DNA from 3 places in the Endozoicomonas sp. Z74 genome. Region 2 is predicted to be linked to each of the others. Evidence: predicted binding sites of a transcription regulator. Region 2 holds the regulator's gene; each other region holds the start of a gene.
The links. Region 2 encodes sigma-54, which starts transcription at its own class of promoters, with help from an activator protein. Its sites were predicted from a motif close to TGGCACNNNNNTTGCTNT; they were not measured.

Region 1: the regulator sigma-54 is predicted to act here: its motif matches at 3,712-3,729, upstream of glnA (glutamate--ammonia ligase).
Region 3: the regulator sigma-54 is predicted to act here: its motif matches at 5,200-5,217, upstream of ACNRUY_RS19895 (amino acid ABC transporter substrate-binding protein).

What each region holds. Positions count from the first base shown of each region.
Region 1 is NZ_JBLYZI010000015.1:3,249-10,705, reverse strand. Features, by position in the region: gene ACNRUY_RS06440 (hypothetical protein) at 1-965, opposite strand, end outside; gene ACNRUY_RS06435 (dihydrofolate reductase) at 1,152-1,655, opposite strand; gene thiI (tRNA uracil 4-sulfurtransferase ThiI) at 1,682-3,148, opposite strand; gene glnA (glutamate--ammonia ligase) at 3,885-5,288, shown strand; gene ACNRUY_RS06420 (DUF4124 domain-containing protein) at 5,487-6,098, shown strand; gene glnL (nitrogen regulation protein NR(II)) at 6,370-7,449, shown strand.
Region 2 is NZ_JBLYZI010000032.1:10,210-17,666, reverse strand. Features, by position in the region: gene lptA (lipopolysaccharide transport periplasmic protein LptA) at 1-385, shown strand, start outside; gene lptB (LPS export ABC transporter ATP-binding protein) at 544-1,269, shown strand; gene ACNRUY_RS11390 (hypothetical protein) at 1,371-1,730, shown strand; gene dcuC (C4-dicarboxylate transporter DcuC) at 2,013-3,389, opposite strand; gene ACNRUY_RS11380 (RNA polymerase factor sigma-54) at 3,843-5,330, shown strand; gene hpf (ribosome hibernation-promoting factor, HPF/YfiA family) at 5,449-5,760, shown strand; gene ptsN (PTS IIA-like nitrogen regulatory protein PtsN) at 5,836-6,291, shown strand; gene ACNRUY_RS11365 (F0F1 ATP synthase subunit B family protein) at 6,419-7,457, opposite strand, start outside.
Region 3 is NZ_JBLYZI010000086.1:10,749-18,205, reverse strand. Features, by position in the region: gene ACNRUY_RS19915 (hypothetical protein) at 1-2,060, opposite strand, end outside; gene ACNRUY_RS19910 (hypothetical protein) at 2,198-2,650, opposite strand; gene ACNRUY_RS19905 (polysaccharide deacetylase family protein) at 3,245-4,558, opposite strand; gene ACNRUY_RS19900 (hypothetical protein) at 4,592-4,759, opposite strand; gene ACNRUY_RS19895 (amino acid ABC transporter substrate-binding protein) at 5,414-6,439, shown strand; gene ACNRUY_RS19890 (amino acid ABC transporter permease) at 6,702-7,457, shown strand, end outside.

The DNA.
Region 1 (7,457 bases), on a different contig from region 2:
GCAGCGGCAATACCTCCAGTTACCACAGCAGCCAGGGCAGTCCCAACCACCAGGTGGGCGCCATTCATGAACTGTTCTCTCTTATTGCGAAGAAGCCATCGCTTAACCCGGTTTCTGACGTCGTGCATGGGCTCCAGTTTCAGGGAACCCCCACTTTCCACTTTCATCTTTATAAAAGCGGTATCTTCCTTCTCCATATAAGCATCTGTTTTGCCCGGAGACTCCAGAAGAGGGGGAGTAAGGTGTGGCTGCTCAGGGTCGTATTGAGTCAGGGGAGGAGGCTTTGCTCTTGATGTGTCCGCCAGCTCTTCAAGAGAAGGGCCAAACCTCTGTCGGATGGCTTTTTTTAATTCAAGCATCCGCTCAAAGCTGAATTGTTGTTCTGAGGTGAGCCCTGTACGGTTTGCCAGGGTTTCAATCACATGAATTGGATCCCGGGGTGGCCTTTTCCCCCTGGCTCTGAGCCTTTGATTTACGTCATGGGCAAGGTGGGGAAATAATTCGCGTTTTAAGTAGCCGGTTGGAATAGGGCGCTGCTCAAGTTCGAAACGATAGGCGATTTCGGTTGGGTTTAGCTCCAGAGTTTGGCTGAGCTCATCCAAAGTGCCCGTGTCAATGGCAATCTGCTTTTCAGAGAAGGAGACCTGATTTCCATCACGGGCCTGAAGTTTGAACTGTCTCGGAATATAAAGCTCAAGCACTGCGGCGGTTTTGTAGTAGCTTTTTGCGGAGCTCCGTTCGGTCAAGCGAGTGACCAGAGCCTGGGCACCCTCTTTTGGAAGGTGCCGGAACAACCCGGTGAATTTGTGCCACCAGCGGACCACCCAGTGACCAAACTTCTGGTAATCCGTGTCTGGAAGCGGACTGTCAGGGGGGGGCGGGGAAGGCTGCCCTGGTAATTTACCGGGAGGGGTTGAAAGTGGCGGTCTGAGTCTCGGTGGTCCAATGTCCGTATTGTCGCCCATTCCTCAATCCCTGGAGTGGCTTAACCTTGAAAATGCAATTATTCATGCAGTGACTAAATCAGGATACCGAAGCGGCTGCCGGGAAAAGGTTGTTTACTTTTTTATGGGCAGAGGCTCAGCAACAACATTTATTAACTATAGCCAAGGAGGGGAAAGGGGAAGGCAAGGAAGCCTCCCCGGAGAGGGTCACTTTCTGTCGAGTACCAGATAGCTGTAGGTTAATGGTTCATCATCTTCACTGTGAAGATCCTGACGGGAGGTTTCCTGCCAGAATCGAGGGTCCACATCCGGAAAAAACGCATCTCCCTCAAAACTCTGGTAGACCCTTGTCAGATAGAGCCGGTCAGCACGGTCAATGGATTGACGGTATATCTGCTCACCACCAATGACCATAATTTCCTCGTTGCCATTGATCAGGGCGACATCTTCAGCCAGGGCCAGGGCATCGTCCAGGCTGTGGACAACTTTGACACCTTCATGCTTCCAGTGGGGGTCACGGGTGATGACAATATTGGTGCGCCCGGGCAGAGGCTTGCGGAGGGAGTCGAAGGTTTTTCGCCCCATAATGATGGGCTTGCCCATGGTGACGGCCTTGAAGTAGCGCAGGTCTCCAGGCAGGTACCAGGGCATTTTGTTATTGATGCCAATGGCGTTGTTATCGGCAACGGCAGCGATCAGGGCCAGTTTCATCGGGCTGGGTAATCCTTTTTGTTATCTCAGGGCTTCTGACTGTCAGGGCTGTAAACACCCACATTGTCATGGCCTTCGTCCTTCAGGTGCATGGCATGAAGCTGGCTCATGACGCCTTTTTCGCAGTAGAGCAGGTACTGGCGTGTTTTGTCCAGCTCGGGGAACTGGGTTCGCAGGCGATAAAAGGGCATTTTAATGACTTCCCGCCCTGGCATCTGGAAGGGTTTGATCTCTTCCTCCGTGGGGTGGCGGATGTCGATAATGACCTCGTTCTGGCTGACTTCATGAACCACCTCCACGGCTTCCCGGCTGAGGTCGTCGGCAATGATGTCGTGAATGGAGACCATTCTTCTCTGGGCAACGGCTTCATCCAGCCGGTCGAAATCAAACCGGGCTTCCTCTGCGGCAATCTTTTCTTCCCGGGCCCGGGTGGTCGGATTTTTTGAGATGACCGCGCAGTATTCGGGAATATTCCGGGCAAACTCCTCTGTGCCGATCTTGATGGACGTATCGATAATGTCCTGTTTGTCCATGGTGATCAGCGGGCGCAGCACCAGGGTGTCGGTAACAGAATCGATAACGGACAGGTTGGGCAGGGTCTGGCTGGACACCTGGCCTATGGCCTCTCCGGTGACCAGTGCCGACATTTCCATGGCGTCGGCCACTTTTGAGGCGGCCCGGAGCATCATCCGCTTGAGAATAACGCCCATCTGGGGGTTATCCACTTTGGTCAGTATTTCTTCCACCACCCCTTCAAAGGGGATCGTCACGAATTTGACCCGGTGAGAGGAGCCAAACCGGCTCCAGAGATAGAAAGCAACCTCTTTTACGGCCAGCTCGTGGGCGTGCCCTCCCAAGTTGAAAAAGCAGAAGTGGGTGCGAATCCCCCGCTTCATGGTCAGGAAGCTGGATACGGTAGAGTCAAAGCCACCGGATATCAGGGATAGCACAGGTTCCTGAGAGCCAAGAGGATAACCCCCAAGACCTTCACCCCGCTTCTGGGTCATGAAATAGCGGTCGTTTTTGATGTCGATCCGTACGGTGATGTCCGGATTATGGAGGTTAACGCCCTGAGCCTCGGTTTTCATATTCAGGCCGCCACCCACATAACGCTCTACATCGACGGACCTGAATTCATGCTTTCCTGAACGCTGGCAGCGGACCCGGAAGGTTTTGCCTGCCAGGGCTTCAGAATGGGCAGCCAGCGCTTTGTCCAGAATGTCATCCATATCGGTCAGGGGGTGTTCGGCCACCTGAAGCCAGTAGGCAATGCCGGGAATATGGCTGAGCAGGTCTCCGGCTTCAGCCACCAGAACAGGGTCATCGCTGGTGGTGGTGACTTCGATGTAGTCCCAGACACCTGACACCTCAATGTTTTCATCAATTCGCTTGAGAATGGAACGGATATTCCGCCTCAGCATCTTGATAAAGCGCTTGCGGACCGGAGCGCTCTTGATGGTGATTTCCGGGAAGAGTTTAATGATGAACTTCATGAATCTGGGGTACCTTGCCAGCGGTTTTTCCCCAGGCAGGAAGGGGAGCTGAGCACTGGGCAGCCATGGATGGCTTTTACAATAAATGGTTTGACGCACCATTATACAGGTTCTTTTCCCCTGGGAGACAGTTCGGATTGCCCCTCCCACCGGAAAAAGCGGGTCAGTACTCCTGGCCAGAGAATAAAGCATGAAACTTTGGGGTGAGGTGTATGAGTACTTATTTTTATAGGTTGAACTGCAATTGACATTCAAAGCGAGTACACTGTTTTGCGCCGGTTTTTTTGGATAAACAGGTGCTGGTTTGAGGGTGCGCTGTTCTGGTGCTTAAAGGTTCTTATCTTGCGCTATTATGGTGCGCCGCATGGGGCGGGACTATTGAGGGCTGCCTTGTTCCGGTGCAAGGGAAGTCATTTCACCGGGTTTTCAGGTGTGCGGGTTGCCTTCAGTGGTGGCTACTTAATGGTTATTACCAACAACTTCCAGATCAGTGGGTGTGTTTCAGCTGTAATAACTCCCCGATGCAGTTGATTTATCTGTTTCTCAAGGAAAAGCCGGTACGGTGGCATGGCACTTGCTATCGCCTTACACCAAACAGGTTTCTTTCTGATTGATCGAGACTGATCGAAAAACCGCCTGATCCGCAGGCACCTCTTAGCTATCAGATAGCCATCAGAGGTCGCTGCAGTGACGGCCAGTCACCAGTGCGGTATTTGTCCCCTGGAGGAAATAATAAATGTCGAAGACTCTTAACCTGATCAAGGAACATGACGTCAAGTGGGTTGATCTGCGGTTCACTGACACCAAGGGGAAGGAGCAGCATGTATCGATCCCCATCGGTGAAGTGGATGAAGAATTCTTCGAAATCGGCAAGATGTTCGACGGTTCTTCCATTGCGGGCTGGAAAGGCATCAACGAGTCCGACATGATTCTCATGCCCGACGACAGCACTGCCACCATTGATCCGTTTACCGAAGCATCTACCCTGAACCTGCGTTGCGATATCGTTGAACCTTCCACCATGCAGGGGTACGAGCGTGATCCCCGCTCTGTGGCCAAGCGTGCGGAGGAATATCTCAAGTCTACGGGTATTGCTGACACCGCTTTCTTTGGTCCCGAGCCTGAGTTCTTTGTGTTTGATGACGTTAAGTGGAGTGTGGATATTTCCGGCGCTTCCTACGAAGTGAACTCTGAAGAAGCGGCCTGGTCTTCCAACCAGAAGTTTGAAGGGGGCAATATTGGCCACCGTCCAAAAGTGAAGGGCGGCTACTTCCCGGTACCTCCGGTGGATTCCCTCCATGACCTGCGTGCTGCCATGTGTGATGCCATGGAAGCTCAGGGCCTGGATGTAGAGGTTCACCACCATGAAGTGGGCACAGCCGGTCAGTGTGAAATCGGTGTTAAATTCAACACCCTGGTCAAGAAAGCCGATGAAGTTCAGGTGCTGAAATATGCGGTGCATAATGTAGCCCACGCCTATGGCAAGACGGCAACCTTTATGCCCAAGCCGCTGGTGGGTGACAACGGTTCCGGTATGCACGTTCACATGTCTCTGTCCAAGAACGGTGAAAACCTCTTTGCCGGTGACGGCTATGCAGGCCTTTCTGATGAAGCGCTGTACTACATTGGTGGTGTCATCAAGCACGCCAAGGCGATCAATGCCTTTGCCAATGCTTCCACCAACTCCTACAAGCGTCTGATTCCGGGCTTTGAGGCGCCGGTTATGCTGGCCTATTCTGCCCGTAACCGTTCCGCTTCTATCCGTATTCCTTATGTGAACAGCCCCAAGGCCCGCCGTATCGAAGTGCGTTTCCCGGACCCTACCGCGAACCCCTACCTGGCTTTTGCAGCCCTGATGATGGCCGGTCTGGACGGTATCAAGAACAAGATCCATCCTGGCGATGCAGCGGATAAGGACCTGTATGACCTGCCGCCGGAAGAAGCTGCTGAAATCCCAACTGTTGCTGAAAGCTTCGAAGAGTCCCTGGCGGCTCTGGATGCGGATCGTGAGTTCCTGACCGCAGGTGGTGTTTTCACTGATGACATGATTGACGGTTACCTGGAGCTCAAGAAAGATGAGTGCCTGGCCGTCAGCCAGACCACTCACCCGGTTGAGTTTGACCTGTACTATTCCGTATAAGGCACCGGTACAGGATGTCAGCGAAATCGGCTGACTTACTTTAAATAGTGACAATGAGCGGCTGGTTCCTTCGGGATCCGGCCGTTTTGTTTTGTAGGGATTTGAGACCCCTGCCTCTGTTCAAACGGGTTGGCGGTCAGTATGCTGGAATCATAATTCTGCGACCCGTTCAGGTGTTCTGCTGGGAGTGTGTGGCTGATGAAAATAACAATGAATGTACGCCTGTTATTAGCTGTTTTTTCCATAGGTCTATGCTTGTGGACATTTCAGGTTAAAGCAGCCATATACAAAACGGTGGATGAAAACGGGAATGTGGTTTTCAGTGATACCCGCCCCACTCATCAGCCCAGCGAAGAGGTCAAGCTTCGCCCGATTACTCCCATGCAGGTGATGCCTGTTGAACCGTCTTCAGCCCATCCACCCGAAGAGAAGCAGGAACCCTCTGCAGAGGTGTACAGTCGACTTGAGATCATCGAACCGGTGAACGATGAGACCGTTCGAAATTCAGGCAATTTTGCCGTCAAAGTGGCGACGACTCCAAAACTTCAGCCGGGCCATAAACTGAGATTGCTGATGGATGGCAATGCTGTGGAACCGGCCCGGCGCAGCCTGAATTTTACCCTGCTGAATGTTGATCGGGGTACCCATGTCCTGACCGTAGAGGTGGTTGATCAGCAGAATAATGTGGTTCAGTCTGCTGTCAGCACTGTGCATGTTCAGAGAGCCATTTACACCGCTCCTGCGGTACCCCCTTCCTCTCAGGCCTCTCCCCCCACCTCGGAACCTCCTTCTCCTCTGGCCTCCCCCTGATTGCTGGATACAAGTGCTTGCACTGTTATGGTGCAGGTGCAAAAATCGGATGCTCTGCCATTTGGCGGGTGGTTGGCTCAAAAGGATTTTTCGGTCGCTATGGGTATTTGAGCCTGCCGAAATGTGAGGTGTGTGTCATATCTTTTGCACCTTTCTGGGAGGCCTTTTGAAAGAGTGGTTTGATTTTTGCAACGCTATTTTGCAATAGGTAATCGCTGCCAACAGGCCCTGATAACACCTGTTGAGCTAATCGGGTTAAGAACAGAGACAAATGCAAAAAATAATTCTGGATAACCTCAATACTGCTGTGATTGTCATGGATCAGAATCTCCGGATCCTGACACTGAATCCGGCTGCGGAAGCCCTGCTGGATACCAGTGTGAAAAGAGTTCAGCAGCAACCGGTGACCACCTTGATTCCACAGGATGATTTGCAGGCCGACCTGGATCGCGCCCTGACCCAGGGGCAGCAATACACCCGACGTGAAACGGACTTTCCCATCAATGGTGAGGTGATGACGGTGGACTACAGTGTCTCTCCCATCACCGGGGACGAGGCTCAGTTGCTGCTTGAAATTCATCCGAGGGACCGTCTGCAGCGAATTACCCGGGAGGAGTCCCTGATTGCCAAGCAGGAGACATCCCGTATCCTGGTCAGGGCTCTGGCCCATGAAGTTAAAAACCCTCTGGGCGGTATCCGGGGAGCTGCCCAGCTTTTGGCAAAAGAGTTGGCAAGAGAGCTGGATAAAGGCCAGGCCGAATCCGGGCTGGGTGATTTTACTGAAATCATTATTCAGGAAGCAGACCGTCTTCGGGATCTGGTGGATCGGATGCTTGGGCCGCTGCAGCCTCCGCAAATGGTGGACCTTAATATTCATGAGGTGCTTGAGCGGGTTCTACAATTGATCAGTGCTGAAACCGGTGGCGAACTGAAGCTGAAGCGGGATTATGACCCCAGCATTCCCGGGATACCCGGGGACTTTGAGCGGTTGATTCAGGCTTTGCTTAATCTGGTACGCAACGCCATGCAGGCCATTGACCAGGCCATGCCAAGGGATGAGGGGCTGATTACCGTCCGAACCCGTATTGCCCGGCAATTCACCATTGGTACTCAGAAAAGGCGTCTGGTGTGTCATCTGTCCATTATGGATAACGGGCCGGGTATTCCGGCGGATCTGATTGACAATATTTTTTACCCCATGGTCAGTGGCCGGGCCGACGGCACCGGACTTGGATTGCCCATGGCCCAGTCCATCATCAGTCTTCACCAGGGATTGATTGAGTGTGAGAGCAAACCTGGCCAGACCACCTTTAATGTCTATTTACCGCTTACGCTGGAAACACAGCCCTGAGCGGGTGG
Region 2 (7,457 bases):
TAAAAAAGGGATTTCCATCTATCGGGGAGACGTTGTCATGATTCAGGGCACCACCCGGATCACTGGCGATATCATTACCATTTACACCCAAAAGCGCCAAGTCACCCGGGTCATTGCCCAGGGCAATAAAAACCGGGCCTACTACGAAGAGCAGCAACCGGATGATCAGGGCACCCTGCAAGCCTGGGGTTACACCATCAAATATGAGGTGACGGGTGACCGTATTGAGCTGATCAGGAACGCCCAGCTTTCCCAGAAAGGTGATACCTTCAAAGGGGAGAAAATCAATTACAATCTGACCCAGCAGACGGTCAACGCCAAAGGGGCTGCAGGTAAAGACGGCAGTGGACGGGTTCAAATGGTTATCCAGCCCAAGCAGGAATAGAGCCTGGATGGCCAGTGCACCCGGAGCCACCCTGGCCTACCGGGACTTTGCCTGGCTGAGCTTTGAATAGCGGCGTTTTCCAGAAAGCCTCTTTACAGCAACGTTTTCGAAACACCATCACCCAACAGTATCATCACAAAAGGTTTACAGACTTCCGGATGGCAACCTTAAAGGCAGAACACCTCAGTAAAAGCTACAAAGGCAGAGACGTCGTCAAGGATGTTTCGCTGCAAGTCAACAGTGGCCAGATCGTTGGGCTGCTGGGTCCCAACGGCGCAGGTAAAACCACCTGTTTCTATATGATTGTCGGGCTGGTCAAGGCAGACGGCGGCAAAGTCTCTATCAACCAGCAAGATCTGACCTACCAGGCCATGCACAACCGGGCACGAGCTGGTGTGGGTTACCTGCCCCAGGAGGCGTCCATTTTCAGGCGCCTGAGCGTGAAAGACAATATCATGGCTATTCTGGAGACCCGCAAAGACCTGAACAGGAGTGAACGCACCCGCAAGATGGAATCACTACTGGATGAGTTCAATATTGGCCACATTCGTGACAGTGCGGGCATGGCTCTGTCAGGGGGAGAGCGTCGCCGGGCGGAAATCGCCAGAGCTCTGGCCACCGACCCCACCTTTATTCTTCTGGATGAACCCTTTGCCGGGGTTGACCCGATTTCCGTCGGCGATATCAAGTCCATCATCCGTCACCTGCAGAACCGCAATATCGGCGTACTGATCACCGACCACAACGTCCGGGAGACCCTGGATATCTGCGAGAAAGCTTACATCGTCAGCGAAGGGCACATCATTGCGGAAGGCGACAGTCATACCATTATGTCCAACCAGAAGGTCCGGGACGTTTATCTGGGGCACCAGTTCAGCCTCTGAACCATTGTGAGCGGAAAAACCGCTCACCCTGAACCTTTTAAACGCCATGCAGGCAGCATCACTTCAGTGAAATGAATAATAAGTCAAAAGAATATCGACGCATGCAAGTTGAGTTTTCACCAGCTACCTATGTGGGTATGCCAATAGCTAGTGTGCTTGCATTCCTTTCACTCAATCATTGGCTGTATGCTGCACCATTAATCATATTTCTAGCTGTCAGGTACTATTACGATGCTCCTTTAAGGTATTTGTTTAGAATTCATCACCACTACTTCAAAGTTTTTATAGCAATATTGGCTACCATAACCGTCATGTCAATTTCAATTTTGGCATTGATCCGAACCCCACTTTTAGAGCTTGTGATCATGATGATATTTCTCATTGGGGTTGTTGCGATGTTTGTTTTTCTTTATAAGTTCTATAGCCATGATCGTCTACAGAAAAATGGGGGAAAAATATAAGCTCTCGCTACAATTAACCCAGATCCTGCGCTGAGCTGGGTTGTTGCGCAGCCTCATAGCCCTACCTTGTTCCCTCGCACCGCAGGGGAACACTCTTCCACTCTCACATTGTAAGCATTGATTTCTACCCACCATAATTCAAATGATTCTGTAGATAAGGAAATTAACGGATGAGCACAACCTGCTGCCCCCATCTTGTGTTGAGGACGTATTTTCCAAAACCGGCAAAGCCGTATTCCAGGTTACCCCCCAGAATACGGCCGGTTCAGGTGGCAATGAACGTTACACAAACAAAATAACGTGCAACACAATCCCCAAAAGGAACGCGCCGATCATCGGTACCGATGTGCGCTTCACCACTTCAAACGGCGATATTTTTGCAATCCCCGCACAGGCGATCACCACCGCAGCAATCGGCGACATGGAGCGCCCCATAGAAGCGGCAAAGTTCATGGGCAGTAACATGGTCACCGCAGGCACACCAAAGCTTTTTGCCACATCCGGCGCCAGGGTAGCAAAGGACAGGAAAGCGGCATTACCAGACCCCATCATGATGGCCGATACCGCAATAAGCACCGCCATGAAAATGGCCATGGCCTCAGCGCCAATACCCAGCCCCTGGGCCGATCCCAGCAATGAGTCGATAGCACCAATGTGCTTCAGGCCGGTTGCGAATATCTCAGCACCGATAATCAGGCCAACCACAGGACCGAAAACAGCCCCCATGCCGCTGAGAAATTTATCGAACCCTTCGAGAGACTCTTTCACCTTTCTTGAACGCAGCAGCTCGCATAAGATGCCAGCAAACACACTGATCAACATGGCCATGACCAGATTCATCTTGATGGAAGAAACCATCATTTTGGAAAACGTCAGCAACAAGGCAAACGGAATCATCGGCAGCAGCGCGTAAAACCCGGGGGCTGCGGGTTTATCCGCCTTACCATCAGAGGATTCAAGCCCTTCACCTACGTGCTCAGCAGCAATGTACCCTTCCTTCAGGTCACAGCGACGCTGCCAGAAAAAGTGCAGTGCCGCAGCCAGCAAAGCCATAGGTACCGTCACCCAGGCCTGGTATCCCAGGAAGTACTCGGTAATATCCAGTCCGGACTGACTGGCGGCAAAGTTCGCATTCACCTGGGTCACACCGATTTCAAACGCTGCAGGAGAGGCAATCACAGCAACGGCAGAAGCTGGGCTCAGACCAATGTTTCTCAACACCGGATATAGAGTGACCATCAGCAGCAAACCCAGCCCGGTGGCAGAGGTGACAAACATCTGCAATACGACACTGAGCAGATAGCACAGAGCCAGCACTACATAAGGAGACCGGAAACGGCTGATCGGCTTGACCGCAAGGCGAACCAGCGCTTCTGAGGCACCAATGTGTGACATATAAGTGGCAAAGCCCCCACAGGCCATAATCGTCAGGCCAAGACTGGCCATCCGATAACTGAACACCGTGTTCATCAGCTGAAACAGATCAAAAGGCATAAACCCGGTTGCCTTGTCTGCCGGCAGAATGTCCTTGATCCCCATAAGAGCAGCAGCGCTCAGGAGAACAATGCCCGCAAGGGCAAGAGAGGCCGAGGCACTAAAATTTTTCACGATGGCATACACCACCAGCGCCACAATTGGTATAACGATTAAAATATCCATGGGATTCCCATCATCTTAAATTGACGGGCAGGCTATTTTTTGGACTATCGTTTGTAATTGATCGAAATCAATCCAATGGGTTATTGCCTCAACTTAAAAAAAAGCTATCGGGGTAACTCTCATTTCCGCCGTGGATAGCGCTGATAGCGCCCTGCAGGAAGAACCCATCGCTGTTATCCGGGCGGAAACTTCCCTGAGGTCTTCTCTCCAAAACAGGGTATTCATGACACTTTTTTATCTCTATTTTTGCTCATACAACTTTTTTCGGGCCTGACTATGGGTTTATAATCAGCCACACATGGAGAGTGGTCGCAAAAGCATCCGTGCTAATACTGACCAGACACCGGCGGTCTGAATAAGCTGACTGACAGTCATTGGGACTGGACTGCTGAATCAGGCGAAAAGGTGTTACGGTCTCCAGCGGACAACGAAGTAAAGGTATACGGTTGCCCTATGAAGCCTTCTTTACAGCTCAAGATGGGCCAGCAGCTGACCATGACTCCCCAGCTGCAGCAGGCCATCCGGCTGCTACAACTATCCACGCTGGACCTTCAGCATGAAATCCAGGAAGCCCTGGAATCCAATCCCATGCTGGAAGCAGAGGATAACCAGGCCAGTGATTCCGCTGCCGACGCAACAGCAGACAACGCAGCGGATTCCGGAGGCAAGGAAGAGCTGGTGGATCTGAGCGAAACCACCATCGAGCCTCAGCCCCAGGAAATGGCGGAATGGGCAGACAACATTCCCAACGAGCTGCCCGTCGACTCAGCCTGGGACGAGGTGTATTCCAGCCTGCCTGCCGCCAGTGGCGATGATGAATACGACCCCCTCTCCCGCTCCAAAACCGTGGAATCCCTTCAGGATCATCTTCAATGGCAGCTGGATATGGCCCCGATGAGCGACCGGGACCGTCTGCTGGGCCTGGCCATTATCGAAGCGGTCAATCCCGATGGCTATCTAACCTGCAGCATGGATGAACTCTATGTCTCCCTGCAGAGCCAGCTGGAAGAACTGGACCTGGAAGAACTGAAGGTGCTTCAGCACCGCATTCAGCAGTTTGACCCCATTGGCTGCGCCAGCAGTGATCTGAAAGAGTGCCTGCTGGTTCAGCTGCAGCAACTGCCAGACGATACCCCCCATTACCAGAATGCCGAAAAACTGATTCAGCAGCATCTTGAAGCCCTGGGGGCCAGAGATTATGCTCAGATCATGCGCAAAACCAAGCTCAAGGAAGATCAGCTGCGCGAGGCGCTTGGCCTGATCCAGAGTCTGACGCCCAAGCCCGGCAACGTAATCGATCCTTCCGAGGCAGAGTATGTGGTCCCTGACATATCCGTGCGCAAGGAAAAAAACCGCTGGGTGGTGGAACTGAACTCCGACGCTCTGCCTAAACTGCGCATCAACAACAATTACGCCTCCATGGTACAGCGGGCCAACAGCAGTCGTGATAACGTCTTCATGAAAAACCATCTTCAGGAAGCCCGATGGTTCCTGAAAAACCTTCAGAGCCGGAATGAAACTCTGATGAAAGTGGCCAGTCAGATCATCGCTTACCAGCAGGACTTTCTGGAACACGGTGACGAGGCCATGAAGCCTCTGGTACTGGCCGATATCGCCGAAGCCGTTGGCATGCATGAGTCTACGATCTCCCGGGTGACCACCCAGAAATACATGCACACCCCTCGTGGGGTCTATGAACTGAAGTACTTTTTCTCCAGCCATGTCAGTACGGCATCCGGAGGAGAGTGTTCATCAACGGCCATCCGGGCCCATATTCGAAAGCTGATTGCGGAAGAAAATACCCGTAAACCCTTGAGCGATAATAAAATTGCCAGCCTGCTGGGAGAACAGGGGATAAAAGTGGCCAGACGGACCATCGCCAAATACCGCGAATCCATGAACCTGCCACCCTCTAATGAGCGAAAGCAACTGGTGCCCTGATGTTTTTTTGCCCCAGGGCATCGCAAGCAGCAGGGAGAGTGTTAAAATCCATAATACAGCCAGTACGAAAATCCCGCGCACTGGTAAACATCTGGAAATGGGATCAGGAGAGCGTTACATGCAAGTCAACATCAGTGGACATCATGTCGAGGTAACAGAAGCTCTGCACGACTACGTCGCCAAGAAACTGGAACGTCTGGGCGCCCACTTTGACAATATCACCAATGTACAGGTGACTCTGAGTGTAGAGAAGCTGGTCCACAAGGCAGAAGCGGTTCTGCATACCCGTGGAGCCGATATCAACGCCACCGCAGAGAATGAAGACATGTACGCCGCCATTGACCAATTGTCGGACAGGCTTGACCGGCAGCTGGTCAAGCACAAGGAAAAAACGCTGGGTCGGATGCAGGGAGCCAGTGGGCGGCTTTAATCCAAGACGCCCCGAAGCGACCCGAATCTTGTCGTCTGACCAGCCCCACTATCCGGTCTCTTCAATAAAGAGTGTATGATCATTAATCACATCCTTACTCCCGGGCGCACCTTTCACGGTGTGCACGGGGTCAGCAAGAAAAAAATCCTTGAATTTATTGCCGAACGCATCAGCAGCGAAGTGCCTGCCATCAATGCCAAGGAGCTGTTTGAGGCACTGATTGCCCGGGAGCGACTGGGCACCACAGGCCTGGGCAATGGTATTGCCATCCCCCACTGCCGCTGCAAAGCCTGCCCGGAACCCATCGGGTTGTTTATGCGGCTGGATGAGCCAGTGGATTATGATGCGGTGGACCGGAAACCAGTGGATCTGGTCTTTGCCCTGATTGTACCGGAAGGGGAGAACCAGGAGCACCTGGATATTCTCAGGGCTCTGGCGGAGCGTTTTCAATCAGAGTCATTGCTTGGGGAGTTGCGAGCGACTGAAGATGCGCAGGCGCTGTATCAATACTTGACCGCTGCCCCAGCATGAGCATTGGGAACAGCAAAGCAAAACCCCCACAACAATCCAGTACTGAAGTGGGGGCTTTTTACCTAGGTCAGTATTCTAAGAGCCGCATGATTTAGCATGCAGACACTCAATGAAACAACTAGACCAATCAACCAACAAAGTAACTAACAATATTGGCCAGCATTGATCCAACACCCTTTTTAGGTGCCGAGGCTTCAACTATCTGATCAAGCTTGGTCAATACCTGCTGGTTTTGCTGTGCAAGCTTCATGTTTTCAACGGCTAATGCACTTATATTACTCTTAAGAGCCTCAACCTCAGGGGTCGCCTGCTTCTTGCGTTCAGCAGCCTTTTGCCGAATAGCATCCCTTTTCTCAGCTGCTTTTCTTTGCTTTTCTCTTATACCCTCAAGGTGTTTCTCCCGCCTGTCATTAGCATCCTCCATACGCGCCTGAGCATGTTCACTTCTCATCTCATGGGCCTGACTGGACTCTTTCAGGTTAAACTGTCGTCTGTTCAGGCCTTTGTCATGCATAGCCTTTGCATCTTCCTTGATAGCCTCCAGCTTTTCATCTCTTGCTTTCTCAGCTGAAGCAAGCTTCGCATTGAAATGCTCCAAGGCCTCCATTCTTCGCCTGTATTCCTCTTCGGACATCTCAGGGTTTCGGACACTGACAAAATCCACCTCTCGCCCTTCACCGTCAGCATCAGTAATAGTGATACTTACCTGGTTCGGATCACGAACTGTCAAGCTTTCATCTGACATTTCAGCCCTAGGATACTGATATGAGTAATCACTTTTAAGAGCAGGTCGACTGGCCGTTGCCTCAGAAAATCGGAATTCTGTAGCAGCGTAACCACTCCCATTTGCATAGGAGACAGCCTCTGGCTTACCCTTGATCTTCTCAATAATCCAGTTAATCGGACTTAACAGCACTGCTACGATCCGCTCCTTCAAGCTCTTTGGCTCGAGAGCCACTTCTGTTTCCATATCCATAGTGCAATTGACAACCCATTTATTAGGGATCAACTTGGTTTTAGGGCTTTCTTCTTTGACTACTTTTTTAGCACCCGTTTCAGATCTAAAAAAAACAGCGTTTTCTTCTCCTGTCGGGGTACTTGCTGCACTTGAATCGCCAGTACCATAACCACTGCTCAAACTTGAAGTGTCATCTAAAATATCCAAT
Region 3 (7,457 bases), on a different contig from region 2:
TTCTGTCGGGTTTTTCCTTCATCATTTACAGTGCCAGAGGTACCGTCCTGGAGGGAAGCGGTTTTTGCTTTACCTTTCAGGGTGGCTTTATCAAGATCCTGTTTGACCCGCTCTTCCAGGTTAACTGGGCTTCTGGCTTTGGTTTGTGAGCCCCTGGAGTTGATTTTACTGGTGGTTTTTTTTCTATTGCCTGGTGAGTCTTTCTGCAGAGCAGACCTTTCAGTTCCAGCAGTATCTGAGGTGTTGTTTTGCAACTGGGAAGTCTTCTTCTGACCTTTTTGGGCGGCTTTTGCAATATCTTGTCTGACTCGGTGTGCAAGGTTTACTTGCTCCCTTGACCCGGTTCGGCTGCTTCTAGTATTGAGTTTGCTGGTGGCATTGTTACTGTTATCCGCTGTTGTTTTTTGTGGGGCTTGCTCTCGAATCTCCCCGGTATCTTGGTTGGTTTTTTGCAACCGGTCTGTTTTTTTCTTGCCTTTTTGGATGGCTTTATCAAGGTCCTGTCTTACACGGTCGTTCAGGTCGACTTTTTTTCTGGGGGTTGTTTTTCTGGTTCTGTTATCAATTTTACTCTCTACTTTGGTGAAGTCTGGTGTCCCAAAGTCAACGGTGTTTCTCTGTCTCTCAACGACGCGCCTGCGAATGTCTGAGTTGTCCTGTCCCCCATCTCCTGACCCTTGCCGGTTCAGAGCCGCATTCAGAAGTGGGCCTTTATCTCCACCAGAGCCGCCACCCGTGCCATCACCTTGATTATCACCGGTTTTTCCGCCACTGTTATCGTTTTGATCCCCCCCGTTTTCGTCGTTTCCGGGAGCCTCTGTCCCAGACTTTGTTGTCCTGCCAGTGGGTGTGTTATCACCGTCACCTGTCCGGTTTTCATCGTTATCCGTTGAATCGCCCCCATCCTCTCCGGTTTTATCACCCCTGTTATCGTTATCACCGGGGTTGATCTCCTGGCCAGTGGGGTTGCTATCGCCGGTTTTTGTTTTTGAAACGGTTGTGTCATCCGTATCATCACCACCGGTTTCGGAAATCAGGTCATCATCCTCGTCGTTGACCCTGGGGGAATCCTCATCAGTTTGGGTGATAAGATCGTCGTCATCTGGCAGGTCCAGATCATAGTCAGGTTCCGGGCGAATGATGTCATTCTGGACTGCAAAAATATCGTCGTCCTGTGACCCTTTTCTGTTGCTGACCAAATCAGAATGATCATCGGAACCATAACCGGACTCATCGTCCTGCCCGTTGTTGCCAGAGGTTTTGACCGAACCGGTGCCATTAAGGTCATCCAGAAAGATGTTGACTGATGAGTTGGGGGGCGCTGAGCAGGTCAGGTCGCTGTCCGAGGCAAAAACAGAAACCATTGACGGACGTTCCTCCAGCTTTTTGTACTGTTCTTTCCAGCTGGTATTTCCCCCTTTGTTTTCAATTTGGTCACCGACTTTACCCAGGTCAGATTTGATACCGGACAGCTGCTCTTCGGTTCGCTCTGCACTGAAATTGCTGAAGGTTTCCGCATCGTGCTTTTCCAGCAGCTCTGTGGCCATGGTAAACAGTTTTTCCAGATCATCCCGCCCCTGAAGCTCTTTTCCGGGTGGGATCAGGGAAATGGGCTTGTTGCCTTCAGATTTCAGGGCAATGGTGACCTTGAGGTCTGAAGGGACTTTCAGGTTTTTGAGAGACTTATAGATATCATCAGAGGTTTTCACCTGTTGGGTGGATTGCTTCAGAGAGCTGAGGGAGAGGTCCACAACCCGCTTGTCTTCCCGTTCTTTCAGTAGCTGATCAGCCTGTCCCAGCAGTTTTGTTTCTTTTGCCTGTAACTCTTTCTGGCTGAGCGTGCCCAGGTTGTCGGTTTTCAGCCCAGGGGTTGGTTGGGCGGGACTCTGGCTGGCAGGTCTTGATGTTACTGGTTTGCCTGACCCGGAGGCCGGGGCGAGGTTAGAAAGCTGAGGCTTGGCATGGGGGGCTGATGCAATATCGTGTCGGCCGAGTTTCCCCCTGCCTACCGGTGTCTCTGGCTGAACCTGAGGAGTGGAAACGGGGATTGCTCCACCCACTCCTCCTGCGGCACCGGCTTGATGATAAAAGCTGTTTCTGAGAAATCGGAACATTGAATCAAAATGGTTTGGGGCTGTTCCTGAGAACATCGGCCGCTTTACGAACCGCTGCACTTACAACAAAACATCAACAGCCTCTAGGGTTTGTCCTTGCTGCCATAGAGGTAGTCAATATGAAGCTGGTTACCGGATTCCTCCAGAACCCCCTTGAACCACTCATCATGGTTTTCGGCGCTTTTCTGGTTGATTTCTTTTCTGTAATTGGTCTGCCACTCTTCTGCTTCCGTCCATTCTTCAGGATCAAAGGTTTCGTTGGTATACTCCATAAGTTTTTTCATTCGACTCTCCCACCCTACATGCTCCGCATACTCTTTATCCTGCTCTTGGGTGGACCACTTTTCAGGCGGGCGATAAGGCGTAAACCGCTGGTCCGGCAGCCGGGCATTGACAATATCCTTCTGGGCCTGGGCCACCTCGGAGAGTTCGATGGAAATACTGGCGAGAATCTGATCAAAAAAATGGTCGATGGGGGCGCTGTCTATGAGTGATGGTTCATTGCCATCCCTGTAACCGATGGAATAGTCCTTCATACTGATATAAAAAAAGTGGTTATTAGTAAGAGGGCAGCAGACTTCTAGATAACGGATTGAACCATGGCTGCGATGTATCTCGAATTGAATACCTCCCTGTCCCCCAGCATCTATAGCTCTCCAATTGACAGGTGCAACATTCCGTTGCAATCCATGGTAAAAGATATTCTCCCCCCCCCATTTTGCTTTAACTGAGGTTAATACGGCTTGTTCAAGTACCCGGCAATCAAACAGTGAGTTATGTGAATCGCCTTGATCATAATAGTGAATGCCACAAAAAAAATGCAACTCTCCTATATGCTTATGAAGGGGCGGACCATTGACTTTCCAAGCTCGACTTAGGAGTGTCAGGCAGGGCCAATCACACTCATACTTATCATAGCGGTTCAAATCGTGAAGGTCGTACTTTTCGGTTGGGACAGTTTCTTTTGAGTAGTCTGGTTTATGTTTGGGTAGCCGAATGGAAATTCGAATACCCGACACATCCATAATTACCTCCCGCGCCACCCGGTCAAAGTCGGGCAGTTTGGGGGTATAAGGCTTCGAGATAGAAAAAATTTCAAACAACGTAGTCATCCTTCTGTGGGAATTCTATTAACCGAATTTTCGGCTCAATGTATTGCCCACGTGCCCAAAGGTTCCCGTGTGATAGCCTTTGGCAAAGGGAGAGTTATTCACAGCTAATCCAGCTGCACCGGATAGTGCCGCCATAGCTGACTTGGAGGCTAGTGCGGTCACTAGGCCAGCGGGGCCAGTCCCCAATGCGGCTAAGGTGCCAGCGGCTGCCGTAACGGCACCGACATAACCTACCATGCTCTTATTGGCGCCCCATGAAGATGACACTTGTTTAACACCATCAGACAGTGTGAAAGTATCCAGAGGATTACGACAGCGCTGCAGCGCATTACTGACCGTTGCACAAAAGGATATTCCAGTTCCCACCTGTTCTACAACATTCAGTGCGTTGCTGTTGTAGAATGCACCATCAAAGGACATGCCCAGACCTTTTGCCAGTTGATAGGCTGCATCCAGGCTGGAGGTAGGGCTACTCAGAAACAAGGTATGTTTTTCACCCACTCGTACACCCCGATCCCGAAGAATACGCATAGCTTGAGTTAAAATGGCTGAACCGTTTTTCTCTGTAACCCAGCGTACCTGCATGTTGGGGTTTCTGGCGGCTTGGCGCATTACGTCAGCCAGCAAAAACGCTGCCTCGCGGTTTGTTTTTGCGCTCTGTGGTTGCATAGCGGCTTTTAAAGCACGCATTCCATTAAAATAGCCGCCGGAAGGCGTATAAAACAGATTGTATCCTGACTGATAAACCCGGCCTTTACCCACTTGCTCCACATGGTCAATATGGTCCGCAACGATAGCAGCCACTCGCTCATGGGCTTTTTGTTCTTTATCATCACTGGCTCCGGAACCATTAATGCCAACCAATACCCAGTGATTGGCTTCCCTCTTTGAATCAAGGCTCCGAGCCTGACCTTTTTCAGGCTCTACAGCCGCCCAGCTTTGGCCAATAGTATGAGCACGCATTAGTTGAGGTGTCTTAACCACCCGCCGCTGTTGTTCATAGGCATTATCCACCTGAATATCCGTGATCACATAGCCATTGTCTATGACTCCGTAATAACTCACCGGATGCACCGTGACACAGCAGCCCGGCAGGTTTAGCTTGAAGACTTCATCGCCCATGGACCTTGAAGTGGAGATATAAACATAGTCACTTGAGAACTTACCGGATCGAAGTCGTTTAATCTCTCGAACAATCAGATTAGCCCAGTAGTTGGTTTGACCTCGTCTGGTAAGGTCATCAAAGGACATCTTCGCTTTTTGGGTCGCATAAAGCGCCCGCCCCTGCTCACTGGTTAACAGCCGTACCAGGGGTTGATTGAGTACCGACATTTTGACTCCTTGTCTCTAATAGATTATTGCTTGTTAATTATTCTTAATCGCCGCCAACTCCGTGGTCAGCCGCAGTTCCGACACCAGGTGGTCGACGCTGTAGTGGGGTCTTAAATAAATGGTGCTGTGATAGAGCCCTGCTGCTCCTGGCACCTCCCGCACCTCCACTCTTGAACCCCGCAGGGGGTAACGGGCCAGCATTAAACGTCAATAGCCCGTAATCTACTGGTGCATCTCAGGAATATCAATAGACTGGGTAAACGATGCCCAGGCCGCTGTCGTTCAGTTGTTTACTCCAGTGGGCTTGGTTTTCCACTGACCACGCCCCATGAGTAGATCAAAATCCCGCTGGGTGAAAGCAGGATTGAATCTCTGGAGTTTCCGGAATGCCTGAATCCTGGGCAGGATACCTGAGGATCCAGTTGATCTAAAAATGCGTTTTTACTCGTTAAATAGCTGGCTATTTATGCCTTTAGGCCCTTTGGACCCTATGGGAATCCGCCTCGCAAAACCGCATTTGTATCTTCAATTTTCCGCCTTTCTCACGACGGGTGCGATTCTCGGTCAGGCTCCTGGGTTGAATGAAATCCAACGATTGAGGGGCCAAAATCCTTTACCAATAGGGTGGGAAGGTGAATGCCTGGCTTGATGCTTGCTAGCGGTAAACCATGCAGGTAAGGTTGGTTAACACAGATTTTCTGTGGCTGTTTTTTGAAGCAATCGATATCAGAGGACATCAGACATCTGTGTAACAAGCCATGAGTCATGAAAGTCATTCTTTTCTGGCGGATAGTTTCCGGATGGGAAAGGCTGGCTTCAGAGGATAAAAAATAACAACAGGAAGGATGGTTTCTCATGCTGAAAACTGTGAAAACCGCTGCGGTACTGGGTGCATTCGTAACAGCGGGTTTTGCCCAGCTGGCCAGCGCCTCGGCGACCCTGGAGTCGGTGAAGGAGCGTGGCTACATCTCATGTGGGGTGAGTACTGGTGTCCCAGGGTTCAGTAACCCGGATGACAAGGGGCAGTGGAGCGGCCTGGATGTGGATGTATGCCGGGCGGTGGCTGCCGCCACCTTGAAAGACGCCAGTAAAGTCAAATTCATTCCCCTGACTGCCAAAGAGCGCTTTACTGCACTGCAGTCGGGCGAAATTGATGTGCTGTCCCGCAACACCACCTGGACATTAACCCGGGATGGTTCCCTTGGCCTGAACTTCACTGGCGTTTCTTATTATGATGGCCAGGGCTTTATGGTGAAAAAGGAACTGGGAGTCAAGAGTGCCACAGAGTTGGACGGTGCTTCTATCTGCATTCAGTCCGGTACCACCAGTGAGTTGAACCTGGCGGATTATTTCCGGGCCAATAAGATGAAGTACCAGCCAGTGGTGTTTGATACCTCCGACGGTACTGCCAAAGGGTTTGATACGGGGCGCTGTGATGTGCTGACGTCGGACCAGTCCCAACTGTATGCCTTGCGCACGCGGTTGTCGAAGCCTGACTCTGCCGTGGTTCTGCCGGAAGTGATCTCCAAGGAACCCCTGGGACCAGTGGTTCGTCAGGGGGATGACCAGTGGTTCAATATTGTGAAGTGGACGCTTGCGGCCATGATCAATGGTGAGGAGCTGGGGCTCAACTCTGGCAATATCAGTAAAAAGAAAGACTCCAAAGACCCCAATGTCCGTCGTTTGCTGGGGGTGGATGGCCCTAAAGGTAAGGGGCTGAAGCTGGATGACCAGTGGTCTCTGCGTGTGATTGAGCAGGTGGGGAACTATGAAGAGGTCTTCACCCGCAACGTGGGCTCCGAGTCACCTTTGAAGATTGAGCGTGGTCTGAATGCGCTCTGGAATGACGGTGGTATTCTGTACGCGCCTCCTTTCCGTTGATTCTTTTCTTTCGCTATGGGCATTTGTCTGTGAATAACCTTTATACCCGGCTTTGCCTGGGTATAAAGGATGCTATTGAATTTCTGAAGGATCAGCAGGCTGTTAACGGACTTCTTTCATGACCTATAACAATCAGAAGCAGGCACTGAGCCAGCCTGCCCTTCCGACTTCCCCCGGTGAAACGGGGTCATCCCGGTGTGGCTATCTATTGATCAGGCCATTCATCCGATTATGGCGCAACGCCTCCTGGCGAGCACTGATTATGCAGGCTGCCGTGGTCCTCATCGTGCTGAGCCTGGGGATCTGGGTATTCAACAACACCATGAATAACCTTGAGCACCGGGGAATCAGCACCGGGTTCGGGTTTCTCTCTCAGGAAGCCGGGTTTGGGATTCTCCAATCCCTGGTGGAGTACGATGAATCCCACAGTTATGGCAAAACCTTTGTCGTTGGCATATTGAACACGCTGCTGGTATCGGTCCTGGGGATTGTGCTGGCCACTGTGCTCGGGTTTATGGTGGGCATTGCCAGACTGTCATCCAACTGGCTGCTGGCCAGGCTGGCCACGGTATTCGTTGAAACCTTTCGTAATATTCCTTTATTGCTGCAGATTTTTTTCTGGTACTTCGCAGTGCTGGCTGCCCTCCCTCATCCCCGGCAGAGCCTTGCTCTGGGTGACTCGATATTTCTGAATCTCAGGGGACTGTTTTTACCCCGACCCCTGATGGAAGGCGCTTGGCCTTTTCTGCTGGGTGTATTGTTTGCCATTGGCGCAGCGCTTATGGTCCGGCGCCTTAATCAGAGGCGAAGAGTAGAGACCGGAGAGGGCTTTTTTGGCGAAGGCTTTTCTGGCGCATCCTGGATAATGGGTGCACTCTTGTGGGGAGGGTTGCTGTTGGGCATTCCCGCAGTGGCCTGGTGGTTTTCCGGTGCCTCCCTGACCTTTGAGTTGCCGGAGCTACGTGGCTTCAACTTCCGGGGGGGCATTGCCATTATTCCTGAGCTGGGAGCGTTGTTG